3 regions of the Cobetia sp. PDI-23MA genome follow, and region 2 is predicted to be linked to each of the others. Evidence: predicted binding sites of a transcription regulator. Region 2 holds the regulator's gene; each other region holds the start of a gene.
What was found. The regulator sigma-54, encoded in region 2, starts transcription at its own class of promoters, with help from an activator protein. The targets are predictions, from matches to a motif close to TGGCACNNNNNTTGCTNT.
Positions count from the first base shown of each region.

Region 1 (4,839 bases), 340 kb from region 2:
TGCGTCCGATCGCCGAGCGCATGCTGCGTGACCCGGTCAGCATCGAGGTGGCCTCCACCCACGATGACAGCAGCATCCGTCAGCTGTTCCACCGTGTCGCCGATGACGAGGCGCGCTTCGAGGCGCTGCGTATCCTGCTGCTTAAGTACCGTCCGGAATCCAGCGTGGTGTTCTGCAACACCAAGCGTCAGGCGCAGGAAGTCAGCGATGCCCTCAATGAGCACGGCTTCAGTGCCATGGCGCTGCACGGTGACCTCGAACAGCGCGAGCGTGACCAGACGCTGGTGATGTTCGCCAACAAGAGCACCTCGATTCTGGTGGCCACCGATGTCGCGGCGCGCGGGCTGGATATCGATGCGCTGGATGCGGTGTTCAACTACGAGATCGCGCGTGATCTCGACGCCCACGTGCACCGTGTCGGGCGTACCGGCCGCGCGGGCAGCTCCGGCATCGCCTGTACGCTTTACACCGAGAAGGAAGACTATCGCCTGACCAGGCTGGGTGAATTCCTCGAGCAGACCCTGGAAGCCGAGCCGCTGCCCTCGAAGAGCATGCTGACCCGCGAGCCCTTCCATGCGCGCATGGCGACGCTGCAGATCGATGGCGGCAAGAAGGACAAGCTGCGTCCCGGCGATATCCTCGGCGCGCTGACCGGTGACGGCGGCCTGGAAGGCAGCAAGATCGGCAAGATCAAGGTACTGGCGCGGACCACCTTCCTCGCCGTGGAGCGTGATGTCGCCAAGTCGGCACTCACCCAGCTGATGAATGGCAAGCTCAAGGGCCGCTCCTTCCGCGCGCGTCGTCTCAAGAGCTGAGGCGGGCAGCGTTGGCGACGTGTCTGACTGCTGGCGGCGAGATGCCTGAGAGGGGCTGAACCAGGCACTTCATCTGTCATGCGACCTTGATATCACCCCAGGCGATGCCCGCCACCACGGCGGGCATCGTGCTTTTTGAGCAGCAGATTGACGCTCGCAGCCGCTGCGGGCGGTGGCTACGCTTGAGGTAACGTCCCTGATCATCAGGGCGCTGATCCGGTACCTCGTGATGACTGCCAACGCCGTCGATAACCTTCGCATTCGTGAAGAGCGTCTCATTGATCATGAGCGCATCTACCGCATTCATGAATCCGTCTTTGCCGGCCATCGTGAAGCGCGCCTGGGTGACAGGTTGCGTCGAGGCAATCTGGCGCAGATCTCGCTGGTGGCCGAGCGTGTCACCGACCCGGAGACCGGCCGCCACCTCAGTGAAGGCGAGGGCGGTCTGCTGGGGCATGTGATGGTGTCGCGCGTGGAGCTTTCCGGCTACCCGGACCGCGTGCTGATGGCGTTGGCGCCGCTGGCGGTGCTGCCCCAGCATCAGCGTCACGGCATCGGCAAGCGACTGGTGATCTCGGCGGTCAAGCGCTGTCGACTGCTGGGGGCGGGGGCCGTGGTGGCGGCCGGTCATGCGGATTTCTATACCCACCTGGGCTTTCATCCGGCGTGTCATTACGGGCTCTACTGCCATCATGACGACGTGCCGGGTTCCTTCGTCGCCTTCGAGCTGCTGCCGGACTATCTGGAGGGGCTGGGCGGTGAAGTGCAGTTTCCCGATACCTTCTCTGAGCTGGGTATCTGATCAGCCCTGCGCGGTTGAGCTGAGCAGCCCTGAGCGATTGGTTTTGATCAGCCACAGGCAACTCGGCGTTGCGTGACCCTTGAAACGGCAAGGCTCCTGCTCCATGTCATGGGTAGCACCACGTGGCAGCCTGCGGGTGATGGCAGCTGTCGCGTCATTCCGACCGATGATTCAAGGAGAGACATCATGAAGCTCAAGACTCTGGGTAGTTCGCTGATGATTGCCATGCTCGGTCTCGGTGGCCTGTCGCTCGCCGGTTGCGAGGACGAAGGCCCGATGGAGAAGGCCGGTGAGAAGATGGACAACGCCGTCGAGGAAGCCGGTGATAGCGTCGAGAACGCCACCGATAGCTGAGGCTCGGCTGTCAGCGCCGCGATGAGTCGCCGCTGACCTGAGCTGTCATCAGACACAAGAAGGCCCCGCCTCCCAGAGGCGGGGCCTTCTTGTGTCTGGCTCGGGGAGAAGGAAATCCGCTTATGCCGAGGCGGGCTGCTGCTCGCTCTGCTGCTTGCGGTCCGCGATGGCGGCGTCGTAGGCGCGGCTTTCCTCGGCTTCGGTGGCGGCGCTGAAGCGCACCAGCAGCGCGAACAGCGAGATCACGATCACGCCCATGCCCAGGTACATCAGGCCTTCCTGGTAGGTCAGCTCCTCGCTGCGGAACAGGAAGCCCGCGGCGACCGCGCCTGCGTTGCCGCCGGCACCGACGATACCGGCGACCGCGCCGAGCGCCTTGCGATTGACGAAGGGCACGATACCGAAGGTCGCGCCCTCCGCCATCTGCACGAAGAGGCTGAAGACCAGCATGATGCCGATGGCCACCGCGAGGGTTTCCATCTGCGCGAAGCCGACCAGCGCGACGCCTTCACACAGCAGCGCGATGAACAGCCAGCGCACGCGGCCCTTGAGGCCGGCCTGGCGGGCGAAGAGATCGGAGAAGACGCCGCCCAGGGTGCGGGCGAACAGGTTCATCAGGCCGAACAGGCCAGCGATGAGACCGGCGGTGGCGAGATCGAGATCGAAGTGGTCGAAGAAGTAGATGGCGGCGACGTTGTGGATGGTCAGCTCGACCCCGAAGCAGGCGCCATAGACGAGGAACAGGGCCCAGACACGGATGTCGCGTGCCGCCGCGCCGAAGGTGGCGCGCATGCTGTATTCCTTCTCGGCCTTGGGCAGCTCACCACGCTCACGCAGCTCGCTGAAGTTGCCGTCCGGCGCATCCTGGGTGAAGAAGTAGTAGGCGATACCGGTGAGGAACAGCACGATGCCCGGCACGACCATCGCCAGACGCCAGCCCAAGGTCTGCTCGACGCCCAGCATCAGCAGGCCGGCCATCACCAGCGGCATCAGCATCTGGGTAGTGCCGCCGCCCAGGTTGCCCCAGCCTGCGGTGGTGGCGTTGGCGGTACCGACCACATTGGGGCCGAACATCACGGAAGTATGGTACTGGGTGATGACGAAGGAAGCGCCGATGGCACCGATGGCCAGGCGGGCCAGGAAGAAGGATTCGAAGCTGTCGGCGAAACCGATGCACATCACCGGCAGCGAGCCGAGGCACAAGAGCCAGGTATAGGCCTTGCGTGGCCCGATGCGATCACACAGCACGCCGATGGCGAGACGCACGATCACCGTGATGGCGACGGAGGCGATGATGGTGTTGCCGATCTGGGTCTTGGTCAGGCCGAGGTCGTCACGTACCACGGCCATCAGCGGCGCGATGCCGAACCAGCCGAAGAAGCAGACGTGGAAGGCGAACCATGACATGTGGAAGGCGCGCATCTGCGGAGTGTTGAAGCTGAACAGCCGGATGCGGCTGGCCTTGTTGCGGATATCCATGAGTGGGCTCCTGATTCAGCGTCGGTGCCGGGCACGAGGTCAGGTGTGCTCGGCGAGTGGTCGAACGGCTGTGAATGAACGACAGCAAGGGCGCCTCGTCATTGAGGGGCCTGGTTCGACGCACTCGTACTCCGAAGAGCCTGGTCCACGTCATGGATAGCGATGGCAGCAGTCGGTGATGCCATGGTTGCCGGCAGCAGAGTGTCCGTGCGGCAAGTGACAGGAACAAAGCAAGTAGCGCGCCAGTTGCGGGGGTGTGAGAGGGACAAGTCCCAGAAGATCAATGGCTTGGCAAGGACAGTAGGGTGGCACGTGCAGGCGGTGTCTCGGGCTGGATGCGCGCTGGCGGTGCGTCAGCAAGGCGCGGGGTACCAGTCTGGCGCACGCGAATGGTGCTGGGAGGGTCGGCAAGGCGCATGCCTCATTGCAGTGCAGCGACGCTTTCGGCTCGACCGCTCTGAAGGCCTTTGGCCGCAAGGTTGCACCAGATTGCGGCACGGATCCTGCTTGGGTGTACGGCAAGTCTCATGCCCGACCCAAGGAAACCTGACATGCCCGTGACCGTGCTGATCGTCGATGTCCGCAGTGAGCGCTCCGCCGCGCTGGAGCAGGCGCTATTGAGCGCCGGCTTCGAGGTGGCGCTGCGCGTTGACGAGCACGAGGACCTGCACGCGCTGGTCGAGCAGCATCAGCCCGATGCGGTGATCATCGACGCCGACCTGCCCAGCCGCGACACCCTGGAGCATCTCGGCCAGCTGGGGCGACGCTATCCCAAGCCGATGATCATGCTGGCCAGTGAAGATGCGCCGGACCTCGTGCGTGAGGCGGCCGGCGCCGGTGTCTCGGCCTATGTGGTGGACCACGTCATGCCAGCGATGGTGCGCAGCATGGTCGAGGTCGCCATCACCAGCTTCGAGGCGCACCGTGCACTCAAGGGGGAGCTCAACCGTACCCAGACCACATTGGTGCAGCGGCGCAGCGTCGATCGCGCCAAGGCCGTGGTGATGGAGACGCGCGGGCTCAGTGAAGATGCCGCCTATCAATACCTGCGCAAGACCGCCATGAACCGGCGCCTGGCTCTGCATGAGCTGGCCGATGAGCTGCTCAAGGCCGCGCGTCGGCGCTGAGCCGGTCGCCGTACTGTCCTTCTCTCTCGATCGTTCAAGAGGTATGCGTGATGCCCACAGATGTACCCCTGAATGGCCATCAGCTGACGCTGGGCCTGATGCCACTCAATGATGCCGCGCCCTTCGTGGTCGCTGAGCAGTTGGGGCTTTTCCGCGAGGAGGGGCTGGCGGTGACACTCAAGTGGCAACCCTCGTGGGCAGCGTTGCGTGATGACCTGCAGACCGGCGTGTTGCAGGGCGCGCAGATGCTGGCGCTGATGCC
Region 1 covers NZ_CM183352.1:434,049-438,887, forward strand. The annotation lists gene dbpA (ATP-dependent RNA helicase DbpA) at 1-815, shown strand, start outside; gene AC5WNJ_RS01990 (GNAT family N-acetyltransferase) at 1,045-1,617, shown strand; gene AC5WNJ_RS01995 (hypothetical protein) at 1,804-1,971, shown strand; gene AC5WNJ_RS02000 (NarK family nitrate/nitrite MFS transporter) at 2,092-3,450, opposite strand; gene AC5WNJ_RS02005 (ANTAR domain-containing response regulator) at 4,002-4,577, shown strand; gene AC5WNJ_RS02010 (CmpA/NrtA family ABC transporter substrate-binding protein) at 4,628-4,839, shown strand, end outside.
Region 1: the regulator sigma-54 is predicted to act here: its motif matches at 3,678-3,695, upstream of AC5WNJ_RS02000 (NarK family nitrate/nitrite MFS transporter).

Region 2 (4,839 bases):
TGAGCGAGGCCAACTGGGTCACCTCGCGCCAGGGCGGCGATGGCGCCGTGCGCGAGCTCTGTGATCTGCTGCTCAAGGCACAGGGCCACTGGGCCTCGGTGCTGGATACCTACCTGCAGGAGTCGCGTCCCTGATGTTACGTCTGCCCCGCCCTTCTCCGCGTCTCTGGCTGATGCTGCTGTTGCTGCTCGTCGGTGGCGTGCTGGCGCTGATCGAGCAGCGCAACAGCCTGGAATCGACCGTCAATGTCGAGGTCGACAGCAGTGAGCCGGATTACTATCTCGACGGGGCAGACATGACACGCTTCGATGCGCGCGGCGTGGCGATCCAGTCCATGAGCTCGCCGCATATCGAGCATACGCCAGGCGATGACGTGACCCGGGCGCAGACCCCGAAGATTCGCACCAACGACAGTGAAGACCGCCGCTGGTATGCCACGGGTGACAGTGGCGTGTTGAGCGCCGGCGGCGACACCTTCACTCTCGAGGGCAATGCCAGACTGCGCCAGCCCGATGACCGCTGGACCCTCGATACCGATGTCCTGCACTACAGCCGTGATCAGAATCGCGCCTGGAGTGACGTGCCGGTCGTGATCACCCAGAATGGCCAGCATGTCGAAAGCGACAGCTTCAGCGCCGACCTCTCCCGGGATTCCGCCGTGCTGCAGGGCCGCGTCCGCAGCGTCCTGCAACCCGGTGCGGGCCAGAGCGAGGCCAGCAAGGAAGCCGAGCGCATAGACTCGGGCACCGAGAGCACCACTACCGATGAGGGGCGCGTCAACAGCACCTTCGAGGCAGCGCCTGCCAGCGGTGAATGAACCCGCCGGGCTGGCCGTCGCGCCATGACCCGCGCCGCAACACCTTCTTCCCTGCCGCTCGATGGCATCATTGCTCGGGCGGCGACCCCGTCATGCCAAGGAGCCACCATGACTTCCACGACTCGCAAGCCCTTGACGGCCTGTCGCCAGACCCTCAACAGCGGTGTCATGGCGCTCTGCCTGGCACTGGGCATGTCTACCTTCGCCCCGGCCGCCATGGCGCTGGACAGCGATGCCAGCCAGCCGATCAACATCGCCGCGGATGCCCTGTCTCTCGATGACAAGGCCGGTACCGCCACCTATACCGGCCAGGTGGAGATGCGCCAGGGCAGCATGAAGCTCGATGCCAGCCGCGTCGATATCAGCCGCGCCGGCAGCGGCGAGATCTCGCTGGTCAAGGCCACCGGCAAGCGTGCCTACCTGGAACAGCAACCCGCACCCGACGAGAAGCTGGTCAAGGGCTGGGCCGACACCATCCGCTACCATGCGCTGGAGCGCCGCGTGGAGCTGGTCGGCAATGCGCGCCTCGAGAAAGGCGATGACACCTTCGAAGGCGGCTACGTGGAGTACTTCCTCGACAAGCGCCAGGTGAACGCCAACAACAGCAAGACGGCACAGCAGACCGAAGGCGGTCGCGTGCACATGACTCTGACGCCGCGCGGCGCCAATGCCAGCAAGGAAAACTGAGTGATGACTGCTGCTACTCCGCGTACGTTGAGCGCTCGCCATCTGGCCAAGGCCTACAAGGGCCGCAAGGTGGTCAAGGACATCTCGCTTGAGATCCGTCAGGGTGACATCGTCGGCCTGCTGGGCCCCAACGGCGCCGGCAAGACGACCTCGTTCTACATGATCGTCGGGCTGGTGCGCGCCGATGCCGGCAACGTCTCCATCGACGACAAGGACCTCTCCGCTGCCGCCATGCATCAGCGTGCACGCGCCGGCATCGGCTATCTGCCTCAGGAGGCGTCGATCTTCCGCAAGCTGTCGGTAGCCGACAACATCATGGCGATTCTGGAGACCCGCAAGGACCTGGATCGCAATGGCCGCAAGGCACGCCTTGAAGAGTTGCTCGAGGAATTCAGCATCACGCATATTCGTGCCAGTGCCGGCATGAGCCTGTCCGGTGGCGAGCGTCGACGGGTCGAGATCGCCCGCGCACTGGCCACCGAGCCGGACTTCGTGCTGCTCGATGAGCCCTTCGCCGGCGTCGACCCCATCTCGGTGGGAGAGATCAAGAGCATCGTGCGCCAACTGCGCGATCGTGGCATCGGCGTGCTGATCACCGACCACAACGTGCGCGAGACACTCGATATCTGTGACACCGCCTATATCGTCGGCGATGGCCAGATCATCGCCCACGGTGACGCGGACTCCATCCTGGCCAACCAGCAGGTGCGCGACGTCTACCTCGGCCACGAGTTCACGCTCTAGGGTCAGCGGCTGCGCTGAGCCCACCGGAGGCGAAAGCTTCAAAAGCCGCTGCGTGATTTTATCGCGTAGCGGCTTTTTCATGTCTGACATCAGACGCATGCATGACGTCCATACCACCTTGGTGGAAACATGGCATGCAAGTTGCTTTAATATTCACGGCAACCACTTGTCAGTGGCCCGAGTCACGGTATAGCGTAGTAAGCACGTTCCTTTGCCGTGAATTGACTGACTCCATGAAACCCACCCTGCAACTCCGCCTCGGCACCTCGCTGACCATGACGCCGCAGCTTCAGCAAGCGATCCAGCTGCTGCAGCTGTCGACGCTCGATCTGCGTCAGGAGATTCAGCAAGCCCTCGAGTCCAACCCCATGTTGGAGCTCGACGAGGACTACGAGTCGCTGGATGTCATCGAGACACAGGATACGAGCGAGATCTCCACTGCCGACTCCTCGAGCGAGATTCCCGAGGAATACCCCCTCGACAGCGACTGGTCGGACCTCTATCAGGACCACGCCGGTAGCCTGACCAGCTCCGGCAGTGGCAGCGGGAGCGAAGAAGGGCCGGACTTCGATCGCAATACAAGCGTCGAGAGCCTGCAGGACCACCTGCGCTGGCAGCTGGCGATGACCGACCTCGATAGCCGTGAACGCCAGATGGCGGAGAGTCTGATCGATGCCGTCGACGGTGCCGGTTACCTGAGCCTGTCACTCGATGAGCTGGTCGATGGTCTGCGCGGCCAGGGCCTGCCCGGTCTCAAGGCTTCCGAGCTCGAGCAGGTACTGCTGCGTCTGCAGCAGTTCGACCCGACCGGCGTCTTCGCCCGCGACCTGCGCGAGTGCCTGCTGCTGCAACTGGCGCTGCTGCCGGATGATCTGCCGCTGCTGGCGCAGGCGCGTCGCTTGGTACGTCAATTCCTCGAGGCACTGGGCAACGATGACCGCAAGCTGCTCAAGCGCCGACTGAGCCTTGACGATGACGAGCTGGACCACGTCATCCGCCTGGTGCGCGCGCTCGATCCGCGTCCGGCATCCGCCTGGGGCGAGCCCGCCAGCGATTACGTGATCCCTGATCTGCTGGTGCGTCATACCCGCCACGGCTGGCAGGTCGAGCTCAACCCGGAAGCGCTGCCCAGGCTGCGCATCCAGCCGGAATACGCCGCACTGATAAAGCGTGCCGACAAGTCCGCCGACAACACCTTCCTCAAGGACAACCTGCAGGAAGCGCGCTGGCTGATGAAAAGCCTGTCATCACGCAATGACACCCTGCTCAAGGTCGGCCGCGAGATCATGGCGCGCCAGGTCGACTTCCTCGAGCAAGGCGAGGAAGGCATGAAGCCACTGATTCTGGCCAACATCGCCGAAGTGGTCGAGATGCACGAATCGACCATCTCGCGGGTCACGACCCAGAAATACATCCACACCCCGCGCGGCGTCTTCGAGCTCAAGTTCTTCTTCTCGAGCCAGGTCGGTGGCAGCGGCAGTGGCGACGCCCACTCAAGCACCGCCATTCGTGCCCGCATCCGCAAGCTGATTGCGGAAGAACCGGCTCGCAAGCCTCTCTCCGACTCACGCCTGGTCGATCTGCTCGCCAGCGATGGCATCGAGGTCGCACGCCGTACCGTGGCCAAGTATCGCGAAGCGATGGGCATCCCATCCTCCAGCGAGCGCAAGCGTCTGGCCTGAGGCATCACCTGCAGCTGCCATGCCCTGCTTTCACCTCCACAATGGCAGCCGCCGCCAACCTCAGACGCTGGTTTTCTCTCTCACCAGCCTCTGACATTACTGACACCGGCGCGCCTGTTGCGCGCCCTGTCATGCCGTCAACCACTCGTCAATGACCCATCATGGCCCATGACGGCGCGCAGGATGTTGGCAAAAATCCATCATTCCGGCAGCATCATTTACCGTCAATCGCATGTTTTTAAAGTCACTTTTGGCCGTATTGCACCGGGATGACACTCGGTGATCCTTCTGGCACGCTGCTTGCTCCACGCAACCCAGGCGCCTGAAAGGCGGCGTACATGCAGGGATTGGCGACGAAAACCCGCCTTCTTGCGCGCCTTTCATGCACCACCCTTCAAGCGTGACCTTGAAGTCCATTCCGCTACCCTTCATTGAGTTGAAGACAAGCACTGAGCCACGATGCAGCGCAGCGTTGATCTTTGCGCAAAGCTTGGGCATTGTCGGTACAGACGCTCACGACATCTGACGCCGCTGGCAAGGGCGCGAAAACATCGCCAGACGGCGGCCGTCAAGCCTGTTGCAGAGCGTCCGATCAGGGTTTGCTCGTAGTCAAAAAGGGTTACAATTGAATGGCAACCCGCTGGATAAAGGAGCGTGTCCATGCAAGTGAATATTACCGGGCATCATGTGGAACTTACCGATCCTCTCCGCGATTACGTCAACGAGAAGCTCGCCCGCCTCGAACGGCATTACGACAACATCACCAATGTTCAGGTGACACTGTCGATCGAGAAGGAGCGCCAGCAGGCTGCCTGCACCTTGCACGCAGCAGGCGCTGACCTCCACGCCCTGGCAGAAGACCCCAACATGTACGCTGCCATCGACGCGCTCGCCGACAAGCTGGATCGC
Region 2 covers NZ_CM183352.1:769,848-774,686, reverse strand. The annotation lists gene AC5WNJ_RS03320 (KdsC family phosphatase) at 1-134, shown strand, start outside; gene lptC (LPS export ABC transporter periplasmic protein LptC) at 134-817, shown strand; gene lptA (lipopolysaccharide transport periplasmic protein LptA) at 926-1,504, shown strand; gene lptB (LPS export ABC transporter ATP-binding protein) at 1,508-2,248, shown strand; gene AC5WNJ_RS03300 (RNA polymerase factor sigma-54) at 2,482-3,930, shown strand; gene hpf (ribosome hibernation-promoting factor, HPF/YfiA family) at 4,591-4,839, shown strand, end outside.

Region 3 (4,839 bases), 820 kb from region 2:
GCCGTATCGTTACCGAATACCCGGGCTGGATGCGCTGGCGCTGGAGCTGTCGCCGGGAGACAGCGTGCAGGTGTCATCTGCCGATGGGGCCCAGGCCTGCGAGTGGCTGCTATTGCCGCCAGGGGGGCGGGAGGGACAGAGCAGTGAGGCTGGAGAAGCAGACGCTGGAAAGGCTTCAGATACCGTCGATGCAGTGAGACTCGCGCGCTACGCCAGCATCACCTGTCTGGAAGAACATGCCTTTGCCAGCCAGCCACAAGAGGGAGAAGAGGGTGGGGCCGAGCAGGCACGAAGCCCGTTCACCCAGCAGCGTCTGGCAGCGCTGGGAGTCGCGCAGGTGCCATTGTCACAGTGGCAGAGCCTGTCAGCCGCCGGGTTGCCGGCCGAGATTCGCTGGCCGCGTGAAGCGCCAGCCGCGCGCCTGATTCTGCTGGCCCCCGGCAATGACATGTTGCTAGATGGCAAGCATCTGGCCACTGAGCTTGAGGTCGCGCACTTCTGCGAGGGGCTGGTGGGTCAGGAGCAGCTGCCAGTGCCATTGGCGCCGATCAAGCAGGAGGTCAGGGTCTCGTCAGGCACGGCTCAGGTCTATGAAGTCAAGAAGGGCGAGTGGATCCAGATCATCGATGTCGCCGGTCGTCAGTGTTCCGACTTCGTGGCCTTCGATGCCAATGCCTGGGCACAGGGCGAGGAGCTGGGACTGGATGGCGGTGCCACGCGCAGCCTGTCCGGCCATTGCATGCCAAATCCGGGGCTTTATTCAGTGTTCTTCGATCAGCACATGCACCCGATGCTGGAGGTGGTACAGGACACGGTGGGCCGCCATGACAGCTTCATGCTTGCCTGTTCGCCGCAGTATTACGAACACCACGGCTACTTCGGCCACGATAGCTGCACGATCAATTTCAACAACGCCCTGTCGGCGTCGCATGGCATTCAACAGCGTGCCAGCTGGCCGGCGATCAACTTCTTCTTCAATGCCTATGTAGAGCCTTGCGGCACCCTGGCGGTGGATGAGCCCTGGTCGCGCCCCGGCGACTACGTGCTGCTGCGCGCCGACCGTGACCTCATCTGCGCCTCATCGGCCTGTCCGGATGACATCGACGCCGCCAACGGCTGGGTACCGACCGATATCCAGGTGCGCATCTACGCCGCTGAACATGATTTCCCCCGTGGGATCGCCTATCGCAATCGGCCCGAGGAATTGCCGCGCATGACACTGCCCACCGCCTTTCATCCCTGCACCTCCGCCTTGACCAAGCAGTTCATCGACTACCACGGCTACTGGCTGGCCACGCATTACGAAGGGTGGGGTGCGCGGGCCGAATATCTGGCCTGCCGCGAGCGGGTCGCGATGATGGATCTCTCGGCGCTGCGCAAGTTCGAGGTCGCCGGCCCCGATGCCGAACGCCTGCTGCAATACGCATTGACCCGCAATGTACGACGGCTCTCCATCGGCGAGGTGGTGTACTCGGCCATGTGTCAGGAAACCGGCGGCATGCTCGATGACGGCACCTTGTTCCGCATGGGCGAACAGACCTTCCGCTGGATCTGCGGTGACCCGGCCAGCGGCCAGTGGCTCAGGGAGCTTGCCCAGCGCCAGGGCTATCGCGTCACGGTGCGTGACTCCACCCATCAGCTGCACAACATCGCGCTGCAGGGACCGAAGAGTCGTGAGGTGCTGGCGCCGTTGATCTGGAATGCGCGCACCCAGCCTGAGGTGGAAACGCTGGGCTGGTTCCGCTTCATGATCGGTCGTCTGTCGGGACCGGATGGCATCCCGCTGATGGTGTCGCGCACCGGCTATACCGGTGAGCTCGGCTATGAAGTCTGGTGTCATCCCAAGGATGCCCCGGCCGTATGGGAAGCGATCTGGGCGGCGGGTGAGCCCCATGGCATCGCGCCGCTGGGACTGGATGCCCTCGACATGCTGAGAATCGAGGCGGGGCTGATCTTCGCCGGTCATGAATTCTGCCCGCAGACCTCCCCCTATGAGGCGGGCATCGGCTTCACCGTGCCGATGAAGAGCAAGGAGGATGACTTCGTCGGGCGGGCAGCGCTGCAACGCGAGGCGCCGGAATCACGGCATCGCGTGATGGGTCTGAAGATGCACAGCAGCGAGTTGGTCAGCCACGGCGATCTCGTCTATCACGGCCGCTATCCGGTGGGCGTGGTCACCAGTGCCACCCAGTCGCCGCTGCTCGATCGCTCCATCGCGATGTGCCGCCTGGCACCGGACTTCGCAAGCCCGGGAACCCAGCTTGAGATCGGCCAGCTGGATGGCCATCAGAAGCGCCTCGCCGCCGAGGTGGTGACATTGCCCTTCCATGACCCGGAGCGCCTCAAGGTGCGTAGCTGATCTCACTGCCAGGAGGGGAAGCATGAGAGGTGAGTCGCGCGCAATGACTTGCGTATATGCAGCGCCCTGCAAGTCATCTCACGGTGCATGCCGTGGCCGGCATGCCTCAATAACGCCCATCCTCCTCGCAGGGAAGGCTTCATGGGCTTCATATCTGAAGAGGAGTCCTCGGTTTCAAGAATGATGCAGTAAAAACAACGAATTGCTGAGGGTGGCCGATGAGGGTCATCTGGCATGTCGCTTGCTTTATCCAGCAGGTCCCCTTGAAAAACAACAACAACCCCCGGACGGGCAGTGCCGCTTGCACAGTGAGGCGCGCTGATCCACAAGCTCCGGTAAAGGAGAAAAGACGATGGATGAAAAGACGTTGCAAAGCATATTGGATATGCATCAGGCGATGAACATCGAGGTGTTCTATTGGTGGTGTACCGCCATCATGTTCCTGATCCATGCAGGCTTTCTGGCCTATGAGATCGGTGCCTCACGTTCCAAGAATGACTTGGCATCCGGCATGAAGAACGTGCTGACGCTGGCCTCGATCATCCCCGCCTTCTACTTCGTGGGCTGGTGGATCTACAACGCCTTCCCCAACGGGCTGATCCCCATCGAGGCGTCCGCCGCTCTGCCGTGGAGCGCGAGCATGCGTCCGGACGCCGATGACATGGGCACCGGCATCTTCTTCGCCGCCTTTGCCCTGTTCGGCGCGACTACCGGTTCCATCCTGTCGGGGGCGGTGATCGAACGCATCCGCCTGGGGGCCTTCCTGATTCTGGCGGTGATTCTCGGTGCCGGTGTCTGGATCATGGCGGGCGCCTGGGGCTGGCATCCGGATGGCTGGATGCTGCACAAGCTGGGCTACCACGATGTCGGCGCCGCCGGTGTGGTGCACGCCGTGGCCGGCTTCTTCGCGCTGGGGGTGCTGCTCAATCTGGGCGCGCGCATCGGCAAGTACAGTGACGATGGCAAGCCGCAGGTGATCGCGCCGCACAACATGCCGATGACCCTGATCGGCCTGATGCTGATCATCGTCGGTTTCTTCGGCTTCCTCGGCGGCTGCATCATCTTCAACACCGGTGACATCGGCTGGACCACCATCTACGGCAATCGTACCAACCTTTCTGCCTTCGCCTTCAATACCCTGATGGGCTTCGGTGGCGGCGTGATCGGTGCCTATCTGTCCTCGCGTGATCCCTTCTGGACCATGTCCGGTGCGCTGGGCGGCATCATCACCGTCGCGGCGGGGCTGGATCTCTACAACCCGGGCCTGGCCTTCGTGCTGGCGGTCACCGGTGGCGCCCTGATGCCGAAGATCGGCGCACTGCTCGAGAAGCGTGGCCTGGATGACTCCGTCGGCGCCTTCGCGGTGCATGGCTTCTGCGGCTTCTACGGCGTGGTACTGGTGGGCATCTTCGCGGCCGGCTTCCCGAATGTCGGCGAAGGCGTGCCGGACGTCTCCTTCACCGGCCAGCTGACCGGCGCGGTGGTGATGGCGCTGACGGGCTTCATTCCGGGCTGGGGCGTGGCCTATCTGCTCAAGAAGTTCAACCTGCTGCGCGTACCGCCGCATGTCGAAGTACTGGGGCTGGACCTGTTCGAAGTCCCGGCCAAGGCCTACCCGGAGAGCATGGCAACCGAGTCATCTTCGAGTGTGCCGGCACGTTCCGGTGGGGTGGTCGCGGCGCCGATGGACAAGCGCCCGGACATCAGCTGAGCCCTGGTAGCTGAGTCCCGGTGCACCTTCTGAAGGGGCCGGTCTGTCGAGATGATGTCGAGATAAGCGCTGACTGGCCCCGTTATTGCAGTACTGGTAGACCGAACCGATATCCGCTTTCGCAAGGAGTCTTGCAATGGAAACTGTCGATACTGTGGTACACGCAGGCAACTACGCCTTCTTCTTCAGCAACTCTGGTGCCGTGGCGGTGTGCCTGCTGGTCGCCGCTGGCGTCTGCATTGCGCTGAGCGCCAACATCCTGCGCCACGAGAAAGCGTCCTTCGAGAGCAAGAAGACGCCGTGACCCTCCGGGCATCAAGACCGGCATATCAAACGCCGCAGCGCTCAGCGCTGCGGCGTTTTTGATAGGTGCCATTGCACCCGATTGGCTTTGCGCGAAGAGAGTGTGGCGTGCGTCACGCAGTCGTCACCTGAGAGCTTGATAATGGCGGCCCCTCAAGGTGGCACTCATGGAACGCGCGATAGCATGAAACTGATTCATCTGACCGATACCCATCTGGTCGCCCCTGACAAGCGACTTTACGGGCTGGACCCGCGTGCACGGCTGGCGGCTGCCGTCGCCGATATCAATCTGCACCACGGCGATGCTCAGGGTGTGATCATCAGCGGTGACCTGACCGATCGCGGTGAGCCGGCCGCCTTCGAGGCGCTGCGTGAGGTGCTGGAAGAACTGTCGATGCCGTATTTCCTCGGCATGGGCAATCACGATGCGCGTGAGACTCTGCAGGCCGCCTTCCCGGAGCTGCCC
Region 3 covers NZ_CM183352.1:1,589,953-1,594,791, forward strand. The annotation lists gene AC5WNJ_RS06845 (DUF1989 domain-containing protein) at 1-2,359, shown strand, start outside; gene AC5WNJ_RS06850 (ammonium transporter) at 2,712-4,070, shown strand; gene AC5WNJ_RS06855 (hypothetical protein) at 4,207-4,374, shown strand; gene AC5WNJ_RS06860 (phosphodiesterase) at 4,558-4,839, shown strand, end outside.
Region 3: the regulator sigma-54 is predicted to act here: its motif matches at 2,590-2,607, upstream of AC5WNJ_RS06850 (ammonium transporter).